2 regions of the Bradyrhizobium sp. SPXBL-04 genome follow, and region 1 is predicted to be linked to the other one. Evidence: riboswitches for the same ligand, from Rfam matches in the RefSeq annotation. Region 1 holds a riboswitch; the other holds the start of a gene.
What was found. Region 1 has a riboswitch for cobalamin ahead of metE (5-methyltetrahydropteroyltriglutamate--homocysteine S-methyltransferase). Riboswitches for the same ligand answer to the same signal wherever they lie in the genome.
Positions count from the first base shown of each region.

Region 2: linked by a shared signal. The riboswitch ahead of ACNJX8_RS26910 (energy-coupling factor ABC transporter permease) and the one ahead of metE (5-methyltetrahydropteroyltriglutamate--homocysteine S-methyltransferase) in region 1 are both predicted to bind cobalamin.

Region 1 covers NZ_CP182472.1:2,391,788-2,399,220, reverse strand. The annotation lists gene metE (5-methyltetrahydropteroyltriglutamate--homocysteine S-methyltransferase) at 1-2,281, opposite strand, end outside; cobalamin riboswitch at 2,384-2,586, opposite strand; gene ACNJX8_RS11015 (nodulate formation efficiency C protein) at 3,613-4,413, shown strand; gene ACNJX8_RS11010 (thermonuclease family protein) at 5,263-6,018, shown strand; gene ACNJX8_RS11005 (carbonic anhydrase) at 6,030-6,749, shown strand.
Region 2 covers NZ_CP182472.1:5,646,259-5,653,691, forward strand. The annotation lists gene ACNJX8_RS26895 (histidine phosphatase family protein) at 1-267, shown strand, start outside; gene cobT (nicotinate-nucleotide--dimethylbenzimidazole phosphoribosyltransferase) at 274-1,326, opposite strand; gene cobF (precorrin-6A synthase (deacetylating)) at 1,337-2,086, opposite strand; gene ACNJX8_RS26910 (energy-coupling factor ABC transporter permease) at 2,133-2,810, opposite strand; cobalamin riboswitch at 2,848-3,067, opposite strand; gene cobA (uroporphyrinogen-III C-methyltransferase) at 3,113-3,844, opposite strand; gene ACNJX8_RS26920 (cobyrinate a,c-diamide synthase) at 3,841-5,151, opposite strand; gene cobM (precorrin-4 C(11)-methyltransferase) at 5,151-5,933, opposite strand; gene ACNJX8_RS26930 (cobalamin biosynthesis protein) at 5,930-6,298, opposite strand; gene cbiE (precorrin-6y C5,15-methyltransferase (decarboxylating) subunit CbiE) at 6,295-7,433, opposite strand, start outside.

The sequences.
Region 1 (7,433 bases):
CCGGCCGAACCTCCTCCCATTTGCGCGTCTTCAGGCCGCAGTCCGGATTGACCCAGAGCTGCGAGTCCTGCAGCCGTGTCCGAGCCAACGCTATCAGCTTCTTCATTTCGCCCGTCTCGGGAACGCGTGGAGAGTGGATGTCGTACACGCCCGGCCCGATCTGATTTGGATATTCGCAGTTCCTGAACGCCTCGAGTAGTTCCATTTTCGAGCGCGACGTCTCGATCGAGATGACATCTGCATCCATTGCAGCGATCGCACCGATGATGTCGTTGAACTCGGAGTAGCACATATGCGTATGAATTTGCGTTTGATCGGCGACGCCCGATGAGCAGATGCGGAAGCAATCCCCGGCCCAATCGAGATAATCCGTCCACTCCGATCGGCGCAACGGCATTCCTTCGCGGAGTGCAGCTTCGTCGATCTGGATCATGGTCGCACCAGCATTCTCGAGATCGCGGACTTCGTCTCGGATCGCCAGCGCAATCTGGCGGCAGACCTCGCTTCTGGGAATATCATCACGAACAAAGGACCAGTTCAAGATCGTCACCGGTCCGGTCAACATCGCCTTCATCGGCTTCCCGGTTAGCGATTGCGCGTAGCGCCACCAGTCCACGGTGATCGGCTTCGGCCGCAAGACATCGCCAAACAGGATCGGTGGCCTGACGCAGCGCGAGCCGTAGGATTGCACCCATCCGTTTCTGGTAAATGCGAAGCCGGCGAGTTGCTCGCCGAAGTACTGCACCATGTCATTGCGCTCAAATTCGCCATGCACGAGGACATCAAGACCGATGTCCTCCTGCCAACGTACGGCGCGCGCGGTCTCCTCCTTGAGGAACCTGTCGTATTGCTCGTCGCTCATCGCGCCTCGCGCATGCGCCGCACGGGCATTCCGGACCTCTGTGGTCTGTGGAAACGATCCGATCGTCGTGGTAGGAAAAGCCGGTAGTCCGAAACGATTGCGTTGGATCTCGGCACGACGGGCAAATGGGCTGGCGCGCCGGCGCATGGTTTGGTCGATCGCTCTCATCCGGACAGCGACATTGGCATCATGGATTTTTGGCGAAGTCCGGCGGACAGTCGCGGCACATTCCGACTCGGCAAGAGCTTGCGCAACATTCTGGTCGCCTGCGAGTGCCCGCGCCAGGATCGCAAGCTCACGCATCTTCTGAACCGAGAAAGCAAGCCAGCTCTTGACGTCGGAAGCGAGCCCCGTCTCGAGTTCAACATCGACCGGCACATGAAGCAGCGAGCAGGATGGCGCGATCTGTACACGATCCTTGCCGAGTTTCGCAATCGCGGGTTCCAGCCGCTGGCGGAGCGACGACAAATTCGACCGCCATACATTTCGGCCGTCGACGACACCGAGCGACATGACGAGATCACTTCGGCCGCCAGCAATGATCTCATCCAATAACTCTGGCGCTCGAACCAGATCGAGGTGCAGTCCGGCAACTGGCAAGCTCAAGGCGGTGTTCAGATTGTCGCCGAGGTCGCCGAAATAGCTGGCAACCATGATCTTGATGGCGGGCTCCTCCTTGGCGAGCCGGTCATAGGCATGTAGCAAAGATTTTCGCGCCCCCTCATCCAGATCAAGAGCCAGGCAGGGCTCGTCGAACTGGACCCAATTTGCTCCGCGTTTGGCCAATTCCTGCAGAACCTCGATATAGGCCGGTATCAGTTGATCCAATAGTGAGAGTGGCTGGAAGGCAGGATCGGCACTCTTGCCGAGCTTTAGGAACGTGACCGGCCCGATCAGGACAGGGCGGGTCTGAAAACCAAGCGCCTTGGCTTCCTCATACTCCTCGATCGGCTTGCGAGAGCACAGTCTGAAAGTCTGTCCCCTGTGAAACTCGGGGACCATGTAGTGGTAGTTAGTGTCGAACCACTTGGTCATCTCCTGCGCGGGTGCGCCAAATGCGCGCGGTCCGTGACCGCAACTCGCACCCTGGTCGTCGCATTGTGAACCGCGGGCCATGGCGAAGTACGTCTTGAGCGATACGGATTCGGCTTTCGAAGCGTAGATATCCGGGATGGCGCCAACCATGACACTTGTGTCGAGCACCTGATCATACAGCGAGAAATCGTTCGATGGAATGACCGTGACGCCGATGGATTTCTGACGAGCCCAGTTCGCGGCACGCAGGCCGGCTGCGTCCTCGAGCAACTGCTGTTCGCTGCTTTTTCCGGCCCAGTAACTTTCAAGAGCGAGTTTGAGCTCGCGCCTTGGACCGATGCGTGGCGTTCCGAGCGTGGCAACCGGAAGGGAGAGAAGAGACATAGCGTTAACCCCATGTTGGGGGCAAAGGCCATGGCGGACGCAGGCAGGGGAAGTCGCGCGTGCGACGGCTGCTTGGCGCACCACCGGGACACCCCGCCCGTGGACGAATATATTGTCGGGGCAGGTCTCCTGGCTCGCGGGTCATCGCTGCTGTCCGGCCTTCCCGAAGCTGCGCAGGCTTCAGTGACATCGTTGGACAGCGGCTCGCCGCTCACAGTTGCGGGGGCAGCGCCGGCATTTTCACCGGCTTCCCTCTTAGCTCCGGATCAAATGGAAGCCGGAGAACCTCGACGACTTGGATTATCGGCAAGAGAATTCTGCCGTCAACCTATCAGATTATGTCTCAAGCTGATGCTGCGACATCTGCTACGCGAATGACTGTGCAGCTCTATCGTCGACCACGATGTAAAAGCGCTCTCCATCAGCGATATCGGATGATCATCGGAGCTGCCTGCGCGTGGGGCCGTACGCCAGATCGGTGGAACGGACGAATGCGGCTTGCGCGGTCGGGACTGCTGCCTTGAGTAGAACGCATTTGATGCGAGTCCCGGCTTACCAGCGGTTCTTCGAGCACGTCCGCCATCCAGCCGCCTTCTCGACCAACGGGATCCGTGTTGAATAGGCCCAAGACACCTGGCGAAAGCCAGCAACATACCTGGCGAGCACGTTGATTTGCGGCGCCAGCCATACTCCAAATGCTCGGCGGTGAAGATCGGCTCGCGTCGTTGGCCATTGAGTGCAAAGCGCAGCTGGCTGAGGCTGCTCTCGATTTCCGGAGCGCCGCATATTGCGAAACGAGCGCCAAACGCGCCGTGGCCCCTTGGCCGCAAGAAGGCATGGCAGAGATAGAAAAGCCCACATTCCGGCAACGATACCGAACCAAACGGTTCAATGGCGGCAAACGTGCTCCCAATTCCCGTCAGGAACTTGGCAGTCAGCGTTGCCCTGCGTCGCCGAATATCCGGTGCGTGACGATGATGCATAAGCCGCGATGGATAGGCTGAATGAAACCATCGAAACGTGCGTAAGTCGGAAAGTCGACAAAGAGGACACAAAGTCGGTGCGAATTGCCGTCTATTACCTGGCACGAACAATGCAAGTCCTCGGGATGCCCAGACTTCTCCTGCTGGGCGTGTCCAGCACAGCAAATTGGGGCTGTCGCTGGCAACTGAAGTTAGCGGCGCGTGACATAGAAGGGAGCGCCTGCTCGCGCGGGTCATCAGCGGGCACCCCGTCGCGTCGCCGCTAACTTCTTGCGCTCGCGCATAATCGTTGCCCGCTTCGAAATGACGTGTGGATGAAAACCGGATAGGCCGACGGTTATGAAGAGAATGTCTGGAAGACGCGCGCTATGGTTTTGTCTCGGTCGATTGCTGATCTGCCTTGCCGGGCTGGCTGTCACGAGCAACAGTGTTCGCGCCGACGACAGCACCCTTATTGAAAGAGTCAAGTCAACGTGGCGAGCGCAAAACGGTGAAACGATAGAACACATTATCTCCAACGTCTCCAAGGTGGCACACTTCGTCCCTGGAACGTGGGGCGTCGCTGAAGAAGTTGACCGAAATGAATATGTTTTCGTTTCGTGGACCAGGCACCGGGACAATAAATCAGACGAACAGTACGTTATCACCTGGAAGATCGCGCTCGACGGGACGATTGAACTTGCGTCGACCTATGCAAAGCCGATGGAATTGGGCTGGCGCGCCCTGGCGCTCTCGTTGATCGTCAGTGAAGTCACGGATGGCGAAAAGGACGCAAATCTTCGCTTTCTTCATGATCCGGCCAACTTCAACTTTGTGACGACCGCGCAAGGCCAGCTCGGCAATCTTCTGCGGCGGGGCCGCTGCACTATCGTTGAACCTGTTGGAGTGGACTACTTGCCGAAACGGAATGATAAGCCTACCGAGAAAGGTGGCCTGTGGCGCGTTCTGCTTTTGGTGAACTGTAATATCCCAGGGCCCCGCTTTTTTACCCACAACGGGGTCATCACTTTCGAGAAGAGCGAAGGACAAGATTGGGAGCCGCAATCCTTCTTTGCTCAGCGCATCGCGACCTTTCCTCCTGGCTCCTGGTTCGATCGCATAGAGCCAAAGGAACGGGAAGAGTTAGAGGGGCGCGAAAAGCCTGAGTAAATGGTCGCCCAGAGCAAGATCGCGCCGCCGCTCCTTGAGCGCCGCACGCCTCAGAGTAACCGCAAGACATATCCGCTCTAAAGTCGCGGTGTTTACGCCTTCGCAACAGTCGCGAGTCTTTCCCGCAGCCTTCAGCCCATCATCGGCAAGGTCGGGGCAGCACATTGCGCTCGGCTCTTTCCGCGAGGAGTCGAGCTCAGCGGCGCGTGCCAACTTGCGAGAGCCGGTTTGGCCCACGGCGCAACCGCGCAGTGAGAGGACACCAAATATGCGAGTGGATCAGCTCTCCATGTCATTCTTCACGGGATCAGCCTGGAGATGCCTCGGCTCAAGCCGATCCGGCGTGCGCGCCGCGCATCGCGCGACTGACTGGCACCCCGCAGGACCGTGAACCTAGCGATGCCGATACGGCACGCGGGACCGAGGCTGCGACGAACTCTGTTAAGAGGGTACCAGGGAAGGGGGCAGTGTTAGGGACGCCGGCATACTCCCTGACCGAGGGCCATTTTCCGAGTGCCCCCCGCGAGGAGCCACGGAGCCGTGCGCGAGGCATCGAGGACAGAACTGAGTCGGCTCTAGATTGCCTCGCGCGCATTCGTCTGTGCGTCATAGATCCGGATTTGAAGCATGGGAAAAATGCTTCTTTAGTTCCGCTCCATCTGCTCCTGGCGCTCGAAGGATACCGAGACACGCACACTGGAAGAAATCGCTTGAATCTCACCCTGCGTCAGGTCGTAGGTTGGAAATCACGAACAAGCTTTCATAAAGCACACGTCGAACGATGCCGGCCAATAACCGATATGGCGCGGTCAAGCAATCGAATGTGCCGGCGCCGGATCGTGCGTGAACATGGACCAAGAGCGAAAGGTTATTGTCGGGATGAAACACCGCGTAATGGTGGTCGCATTGCTCGCTGTCACCACATCTCCGGTCTGTGCAGCGAAACTCAGCGGCGCTCCGCGCATCGTCGACGGCAATACGATCGAGATCGAGCAAACCAAGATTCGGCTCTCAGGCATCGAAGCTCCTGAGACTGATCAGATTTGCCTCGACGCCCACGGCGGCAAATGGGCTTGCGGCGTAGCTGCTCGCGACGAGCTTATCAAGCATTCGAACGGGCGAACGTGGGATTGTCATACTACAGGAGTTGATGAGTACGGGAGGTCACTCGGCAGTTGCTTCATCGAAGGCGAGGATGTGAAGGCCTGGATGGTACGCTCGGGTTGGGCACTATCATCGGGCCCATCTAACCATGCCTACGCTATCTACGAGTTGGTGGCGAGTACAGCCTATGCGGGGCTGTGGTCGGGGGCGTTCATCGCGCCTTGGGACTGGCGTCGCCGCAACAAGTGGACGATCATCGTCGGCGCGAGCTTGATTCCGATCGACGCTCGGGAACTCCTGCTCGGACCCGCTCTGCTATCGGACCCGCCCTCGCCCGAGTGTCTGATAAAAGGCACCCTGGACCACAACGGCGAGCGCATTTATCACTTGCCCGGGCAACTCAGTTACGGACAAATCGACATGGCGAAGAAGCCCGGTGAACGCTGGCTCTGCAGCGAAGCGGAAGCCGCGGCCACCGGGTGGCGTAAAGCCGCGCGATGAGGTAAGACGCATTGTCCTATCCAATCAAGATCGCGCCTTCACGCCGCTCGCTGTTGCTGTTCGCTTTTTCGGCGGTTTGCCTGCGGCTTAGCAACAACATTGTCGATGCGAAGGAAACAAAAGCGCCGCCCAAGCCAGATAACCTGATCTCGCCGGATGCTGCGCTGAAGCGGCTGATGGAAGGGAACGATCGCTATGTCCAAGGCGCATCACGAGGCGACGATTTCAAACGCGAGCGCCAGGTTTTAGTCGATGGGCAAAATCCATATGCGGCGGTGCTGAGCTGCGCCGATTCACGTGTGGCGCCTGAACTTGTCTTCGACAGCGGACTTGGTGATCTGTTTGTCTGCCGCCTCGCCGGCAACTTCGCCAACGATGACACGCTCGCCAGTATGGAATATGCGGTCGCCGTGCTGAACACGCCATTGATCCTGGTACTTGGCCACGATCATTGCGGTGCGGTAGACGCCACGATCAAGTCGCTCCACGACGGTAAGCCGCCGCCGGGTCACATTTCATCCCTCGTCGCTGCGCTTGCGCCTGCGGTAAAAGGATCTCGTCAGCAAACCGGCGACACGTTCGCCGATGCGACCCGGCAAAATGTAATCGATAATGTCAACAAACTCAAATCGACGGGACCGATTCTGAACGCGGCAGTTGAGCAGAACAGACTGAAGGTGGTCGGGGGCCTGTATCGGCTCGACACCGGCAGGGTCGATCTGCTGAGCTGACGCTGGCGCCTTCACGCACCCGGCTGATCGTTTGCTGCCTCACACATGGCTTCGGTCGAGTTCCGCGTAATTGGCTCGGCCATCGGCTGCATCAAATGCACCGAATGCAATCCGCTCCACAATTGTCATAGCTTCGGGAAGACCCTTTGGTATGCGCGGCCTCTTAATTCTCCTTCTATTCTACGTACTCATGTTGGCAACGCGAGGCCAGCACCAAGAAACACTCATACCGCGGCCGACAGCATTCATGCCTCCACGTTGATGCGCCAGGCCAACAGAGGTGGTTCAAGCGGCAGATTGCGGTGCCAGGCATGCTTGGCCTGAGCTTTCGGCCTCCAAAACACGCGAGAACACCGGGCGATCCGGTAAGCCACCTATGGTCCTGCTTATGATCTCACCCGGCTCAGCCAGGGCCGAAGATCACATATAGCGGGATTACGACCACGGCGACTGCCCAGCCAACCGATGTAAAGAAAAATGCTACTCGCGCGTCGGCATCGGACGGTCCCTCCTGCACCTGCCATTTGGGAGACCGCCAGTGTCGGAAAAGCAGCCTCGTTGTATCTGTCTTGGGCCTGTAGCTTGGATCAGCATAAACAGAAACCTGTCGCGCGTACGACAACTGCGACCACCGGTTTGAGTCGCGTTTGTTGAACGCCTGCCGTCTGACGTCTCCGCTTCTGA
Region 2 (7,433 bases), 3.3 Mb from region 1:
TGGAGCGATCCGGCGCGCGGACGTCCGCCGGGCGGCGAGAGCTTTGAGGATCAGGTCACGCGCGTCCGGCTTGGGCTCTCGCGGATCGGCGCGGGCTCCGCAGCGCTCGTCGTGCATTCCGGCACGATCCGCGCTGCGCTCTGCATCGCGCTGGACCTGACACCGCAAGCCGCCTTGCGCTTCGTGATCGATCCGCTGTCGCTCACCCGGATCGACCGGCTCGCGACCGGGTGGCGCGTCGTTTCCGTCAATCAGCGGATGGCCTGAGCCGGATCAGGCCGGGCGATCCGGCACATTGGCCTGCGCAAACGTCGCCATGCCGTTGTGGAGCGCGCAAGCCGAGCGGACCAGCGGCAGCGCGATGGCCGCACCCGATCCCTCACCAAGCCGGAGATCGAGGCTGATCAGCGGCTGCACGTTCAGCGCACGCAGCACCAGCCGATGCCCCTGCTCCGCCGATTGATGCGACGGCAGCAGGAACGGCCGGCAGGACGGGTTGATCCGCACCGCCGCCAGCGCCGCCACCGACACGATGAAGCCGTCGATCAATACAGGGATGCGGCGCTGCGCAGCTGCAATGATCGCGCCTGAGATCGCCGCGATCTCGAGGCCGCCGACCGCGCACAGGATGTTTTCGGGCAAAGCCCCCGCAATGCCATGGCGCGCAATCGCGGCATCGATCACCTGCGCCTTGTGCGCGCGTCCGGCCGCATCGATGCCGGTGCCGCTGCCGGCGATCTCCTCGGCACTGATGCCGAGCAGGCTCGCCGCAATCGCCGCGGAAGTCGTGGTATTGCCGATGCCCATCTCGCCGAAGATCAGGAGATCGGGCTGACCGACTTCCGCGCGTGCAACAGCGCGCTGGCCGGCTGCGAAGGCGAATGCCAGTTCCGCAGGTTCGAGCGCAGCTTCCACGCTGAAGTCGCGCGTGCCAGAGCGCGGCTTGTCGGTGACGACGCCCGCCATCTCCTCCTGCGCCAGCGTGCCGGCGTCGACCACCTCCAGGCTGGAGCCAAGCTCACGCGCCAGCACAGAGATCGCGGCGCCGCCGGAGGCAAAGTTCGCCATCATCGCGATGGTCACCGCTTGCGGATAGGCCGACACGCCCTGCGCGACGATGCCGTGATCACCGGCGAAGACGATGATCGGCACGCGCGCGGCACGAGGAGATTCCGTCGCTTGCAGTCCCGCAAGCTCGATCGCGAGTTGCTCGAGCCGGCCGAGCGCGCCGGTCGGTTTTGTCAGTTGCGCCTGCCGATCGATCGCCGCCTCGCGGTGAATCGCGGAGATCTCGGGGCACTGTTGGTAGACCCATTCGGGGAGCATGCTGCCTCGCTTAACGCGTGCGCTTGAGAATGTAGCTGTCCATGATCCAGCCATGCTGCTCGCGCGCTTCCTGCCGCATTGCGACAATACGCGAGCCCACTTCGGCCAGCGCGCCGGACATGACGATCTGATCGGGCATGCCGAGATAGGCGCCCCACCAGATCTGAAGCCCAGCCGGATCGAGCGACTGGAACGCCGTGCCGCCGTCGAGCATCACCACCACGGTATCGACGCCCTGCGGCCAGCCGCCTTCGCGCAAGCGCCGCCCCGTCGTGACCAGGAACGGCTCGCCGATGTCATTGAGCGGCAGCGCATGCACGGCGCACAGCGCCTGGATTGAGGTGATGCCGGGCACGACCTCGATATCAGGCAAGGGATCGAGCCGCCGCGCGATGCGTAGCGAGGAGTCGTAGAGCGAAGGATCGCCCCAGATCAGCAGCGCAACCTTGCCCTCGCCGGCGAGATGATTTGCGATCGTTTGCGACCAGGTCGCGGCAACCGCATCGTGCCAATCGTCCACGCCCTTGCGGTAGTCCGCCTCAGTCGCGTCACGCACCGGCAAGTCGAACTCGGCGATGCGCGGGCTCGCGCTGGTGAGCACGTCCGCGCAGATCGTCCGCCGCAGATCCGCAAGATCGGATTTCGCCGTCCCCTTGCGCGGGATCAGGACGAGATCGGCGGCGTTGATGGCTTGGATCGCGGCGCGCGTGAGCTGCCCGGGATCGCCGCAACCGATGCCTATCAGGGAGAGCATGAGCATCGCGAGCGCGAAGGGCGGCCGCGCCGGCCGCCCGTTCGCTTGTCTCTTAAGCGGCGTTATGCAGGCGCGGCGTGACGAGGCCGGGCGCGGTGACGCCACGCAGCGACTTCGCCAGCGCCAGCACGGCGAGATCGGCGAGCGGCTCGATCACGATGACCAGCGCATAGGATGCCGCAAACGTCGCGATGTTGGCGAGGTTGGTCGCGCCGAAGCCGGAGCCATAGAGGGCCCAGAACGCCACCCAGGCGACGATGCCGGACTGATAGGCGGTCGAGAGCGCCAGCGCCTGGCGGTATTGCAGATCGACGTAGGCCGTGTTGCGCGGAATGATCCGCGTCGCCAGCGCCTGGATCGCGAACAGCGGCACCAGGAGCGTGGTGACGTTCATGCCATATTGCGGCAGGTCGGTCGGCACGAAGAAGACGCCCTGGAGCAGCAGGCCGAACGCAAGGCCGAAGGCGGCGGGCGCAGCACCGAACAGCAGGAACAAGGTCGAGCCCAGGATGAAGTGCACCTCGGAGACGCCGACCGGGAAGTGCGGCAGCACCTGGAAGAAAGTGAAGACGAGGCCGGTGGTGGCGAGCGTGCGCGTCGCGAGCGAGCCAACACCCTGCTCGCGCACGGTCTCGACTGCGAGTTTCAAGGCAACACCACCTGCGGCGATGCCGGTTGCGTAACTCAACACGAGCTTGGCGCCCGTCACGATCCCTGGTTCGATATGCATGGTTCAGATCCTTCCTGCCGTCACACCCGACGGCCTTGGCCTCAAAACGTGCAGGGCCGGTCTCCTGGCTCGCGGTTCACTGGGGTTCTCCGGCCTTCCCGAGCCTTGCGGCCCAGTGGCTGATCGGAGCCCCTCACCGCTTACAGTCGCGGGGGCGGCTGGGGTTTTGGACGCCGCAACTGGGTCCGCCCATCCCCATTCCCGATTATGCTCAGGCGCTTTGCGCCGCGTCGAGCACCATGCCTCTCCTGTGTGCCCCTTTCGCGAGCCGGGCGTCAAGGGGCGAAGGGCGACGGCGGCCATCATGACGGATCGTCTCCCGCCAGGGCGCCGAACAGGATGACGGCGGCCGTCGAGGCGGCGCCGCCCCGCGCAAGCTGCTCGGCGAGCTCGGCAATCGTGGTGCGGACCAGCCGCTCGTCGGAACGGCCGAGTGATTCCGCAAACAGCGCCGGCGTATCTGCGGCGAGGCCATGGTCGATCAATTTTGCGGCAAGCGCCGGAAAGGTGCGCCGGCCCATGTAAACCACGGTGGTTGCCTCGGGATCGGCCAGCGCCGCCCAATTCAGGTTTGGCGGCAGTTCGCCGGTGACGTCGGCCCCGGTCACGAACTGCACCCGCCGCGAGGTGTGGCGCCGGGTCAGGGGGATGCCGGCTTGCGCGGCGGCAACGCAGGCGGAGGTGACGCCGGGAATGATCTCGTAGCCGATGCCGGCCTCGCGCAGCGTCTCCAGCTCCTCCTCGAGCCGGCCGAAAATTCCGGCGTCGCCCGACTTCAGCCGCACCACCCGCGCGCCGGTTGCGGCATAATCGACGAGCAGGCGGTTGACATGGTGCTGCTTGGTCGAGGGCCGCCCTGCCCGTTTCCCCACCGCGACGAGATTGGCGCCGGGACGGGCGAGATCGAGGATCGCGCCGGAGGCAAGATCGTCATAGAGCACGACGTCGGCCTCACGCAGCCGCGCAGTCCCCTTCACCGTGAGGAGTTCTGGGTCGCCAGGGCCGGCGGAGACGAAAGAAACAAAACCGCTCACCGATCCTCCGCGATCAGATGGAAGAACGTGCCGGTGGCTTGGCCCCGCCGCGAGCCGGTCTCGGCAATGACCGTGCCGGTTGCATCGTGAACCACGGCCAGCGGCGTGTCCGGCTGGGCGATGATTGTCGAATAATGGAACTCGTGGCCGCGCAGGCGTGCGCCGACCTGATGCCCCGGCATCGGTGCGGCCAGTTCGGCGAGACGATAGCCCAGATGCATGCGGCGCTTGGCAAAGCTGGTCTCCAGGCCGAGCAACCCCGCCATCTCATGGCGCACGCCGTCGGCGTCGGTCAAAGCGATTCCCAACACCATATAGCCTCCGCATTCGCCGTGCACGGGGCGCGTCTCAGCAAAGACGCGCAAGCCGTCGCGAAAGCGTGCACTAGCCGCAATCTTGCCGGCATGAAGCTCGGGATAGCCGCCTGGCAGCCAGCAGACATCGGCGCTTGCGTCAGGCGCTTCATCGGCCAACGGCGAGAATGTCGAGATCTCGGCGCCGGCCGCGCGCCAGGCTTCCAGCATATGCGGATACAGGAAAGAGAACGCCGCATCGCGGGCCAGCGCGATGCGTTGGCCCGGCGGCGTCACGTTCAGGCCGTTCGCCCCGGATTGCGGCGCCCAGCTGGCTGCCGCTCGCAGCACCGCCTCGAGATCGACATGCTCGGCGACGAAGCGCGCGGCCTCGTCGATCAGCTTGCCGATCTCGACCTGCTCCTCGGCCTGCACCAGGCCGAGATGGCGCTTCGGCAGGCTGATCTCGGCATGGCGCGGCAGTGCACCGAACACGGCAATGCCGGCATCGTTCAGCGCGCGCCGCACGAGATCTTCGTGACGCGGGCTGGCGATGCGATTGAGCACGACGCCGGCAAGATGCACCCCGGCGCGATAATCACGAAGACCTGCGGCGATCGCCGCCGCGGTCTGCGCTTGGCCAGAGGGATCGATCACCAGCAGCACCGGCCAGCCCAGCATCTCCGCGATGTCGGCGGTCGCACCGGTGCCGGAGACGCCGCGTGCGGCGACACCGTCGAACAGGCCCATCGAACCCTCGGCGAGCATGACATCGGCATGCGCGCCGCGGCTGACGAGATGCGCGATTTCTGCGCGGTCCATCGCCCAGCTATCGATATTGACGGAGGCGCGTCCCGTGGCGGCGGCGTGGAAGGCGGGATCGATGTAGTCGGGCCCGCTCTTGAAGCACTGCACATTCAATCCGCGATTGCGCCAGGCGCGCGCGAGCGCCAGCGTCAGCGTGGTCTTGCCGACGCCGGAGGCCGGTGCGGAGATGACGAGGCCTGCCGCCATCATGACCCCTCCGGAAAGCGTGGCTCGGCGCCGACCGGCCGATAGCGGCGATCATAATCGGCGGCATAGAGACGGCTCTCGTCAAAATCCGCGGCGCCAAGCGTCCGGCCGACCAGGATCAGCGCGGTGCGTTCCATTTCGCCGCCCACAGCCGCATCGAGCGTTGCGAGCGTCGCGCGCACGATGCGCTGGTCCGGCCAGCTCGCGCGCCAGACGATGGCGACCGGACAGTCCGCGCCGTAATGCGGCGTGAGCTCGGCGATGACCTTGTCGAGCAGATGGATCGACAGGTGGATCGCGAGCACCGCGCCGGTGGCAGCGAACGCAGCAAGCTTCTCGCCCTCAGGCATCGCGCTGGCACGGCCCGGCGTGCGCGTCAGCACCACGGTCTGAGCGAGACCAGGCAGCGTCAGCTCGGCCTCCAGTGCCGCTGCAGCAGCCGAGAACGACGGAACGCCCGGCGTCACCGAATAGGGAATGCCGAGCGCGCGCAGGCGGCGGAGCTGTTCGCCCATCGCCGACCAGATCGAGAGATCACCGGAATGCAGCCGCGCGACATCTTTGCCGTCCGCATGCGCAGCGGCGATCTCGGCGATGATCTCGTCGAGCGACAGCGGCGCGGTGTTGACGATCCGCGCACCGGCCGGGCAATGCGCCAGCACGCCCTCCGGCACCAGCGAGCCGGCATAGAGGCAGACCGGAGAAGCGGCGATCAGATCGCGTCCGCGCAACGTCAGGAGGTCGGCAGCGCCCGGCCCCGCGCCGATGAAATGCACCGTCATGCGCCGTCTCCTTCAGCGATCGCCGCGGTCGCTGTGCGATCCTGCGAGACCGCCCGCGTCGCAATCAGCCGCGCACGAGGGCCGGCCGCTGCGAGCGCCGCCGCTTCGGCGACTGATCCCGTGCCGAACTTTTCCGCAATAAGCTTCGACTGCGTCGGGGTGTCGATGCCGGCCAGCAATTCGGCCGGGACGGCTCTGATCGGCACACCGCATTCGCGCGCAAGCTGCTTCAGTGCTTCCGCATCAGCCTTGTCGCTGACAGTCGCCACGGCAGAAAGGTCTTCAAAACCGCCGGCCGCCAGCAGCGCCTCACGCAGCGAAGCCAGCGTAACGTCGCGCTTGAATCCGAGCCCGGCAACTTTCATCGGACCACACTCCACTGCACCACCGGACGTGCCGCCTCCCAAGAGCGGTAGCGGCCGAGCGGGCCGGCATGCGCGATCTCGACGCGCATCAGCTCGCCGCCGTGGCGCTGCTGCAGCTCGCCGAGCAGCGCCTCCGTCTCCAGCGTGACTGAATGTGCAACAAGCCGCGTACCCGGCGCGAGCCGGGGCCAGATGGCATCGAACATCGCGGCGTCGAAACCGCCGCCGATGAAGACCGCATCGGGCGCTTCCAGCGCAGCCAGAGCTTCGGGCGCATTCCCCGTGACGACGGTGATCCGATGCGCCAGCCCGAACGCCGTCGCATTGCTGCGGATGTTCGCAGCGCGATCCTCGCGCGCTTCGATCGCGATCGCTGTCCCGCCACACAGCGCCCACTCGATGGAGATCGAACCTGAGCCGGCGCCGACATCCCACAGCCGCTCACCGGGACGCGGCGCCAAGGCCGACAGCGCCAGCGCACGCACCGGACGCTTGGTGATCTGGCCGTCATGGACAAAGAGATCGTCCGACAAGCCCGAACTGCGGGGAATGCCCTGCGTCCCCCTCGCCAGCACCGCCACCGCAACCAGATTTCCAGCAATATCATCAGCAAAGAGATCGGCGCGATGCTGGTCAATGTATTCCCTTGGGCCGCCAAGCGCAGCAAGAGTCCACAGGATTGAAGCGCCCCATCCGCGTTCCGTCAGCCATTTCGCGAGATCATCTGCCGCCTTCCCGTTGCGCACGAGGCAAATGATACGCGCATCTCGTGCCAGATGCGGCACCAGACGCTCGAATGGTGCGGCATGAAGCCCAAGACACACAACCGACTCGAGCCGCCAGCCGAGCCGTGCGGCGGCGAGCGAGAAGGTCGATGGCGCGGGGTGCGCGATCCACTCGTCGCTACCGAGCTTCTCGACCAGGCCCGCCCCGGCGCCATGCCAGAACGGATCACCGGAGGCGAGCACCGCGGTCGGCCGGTCGCGGCAGCTCAGCACGATGTCCGCATCGAACGGCACCGGCCACGGACGGCCGCGGCTGCCAACTTCCGCGAGCGCAAGATGACGCTCGCCGCCGAAGACGGTTTCTGCCTTGGCAAGCGCCTTTCGGCTTGCCTCCGACAGGCCGGCAAGGC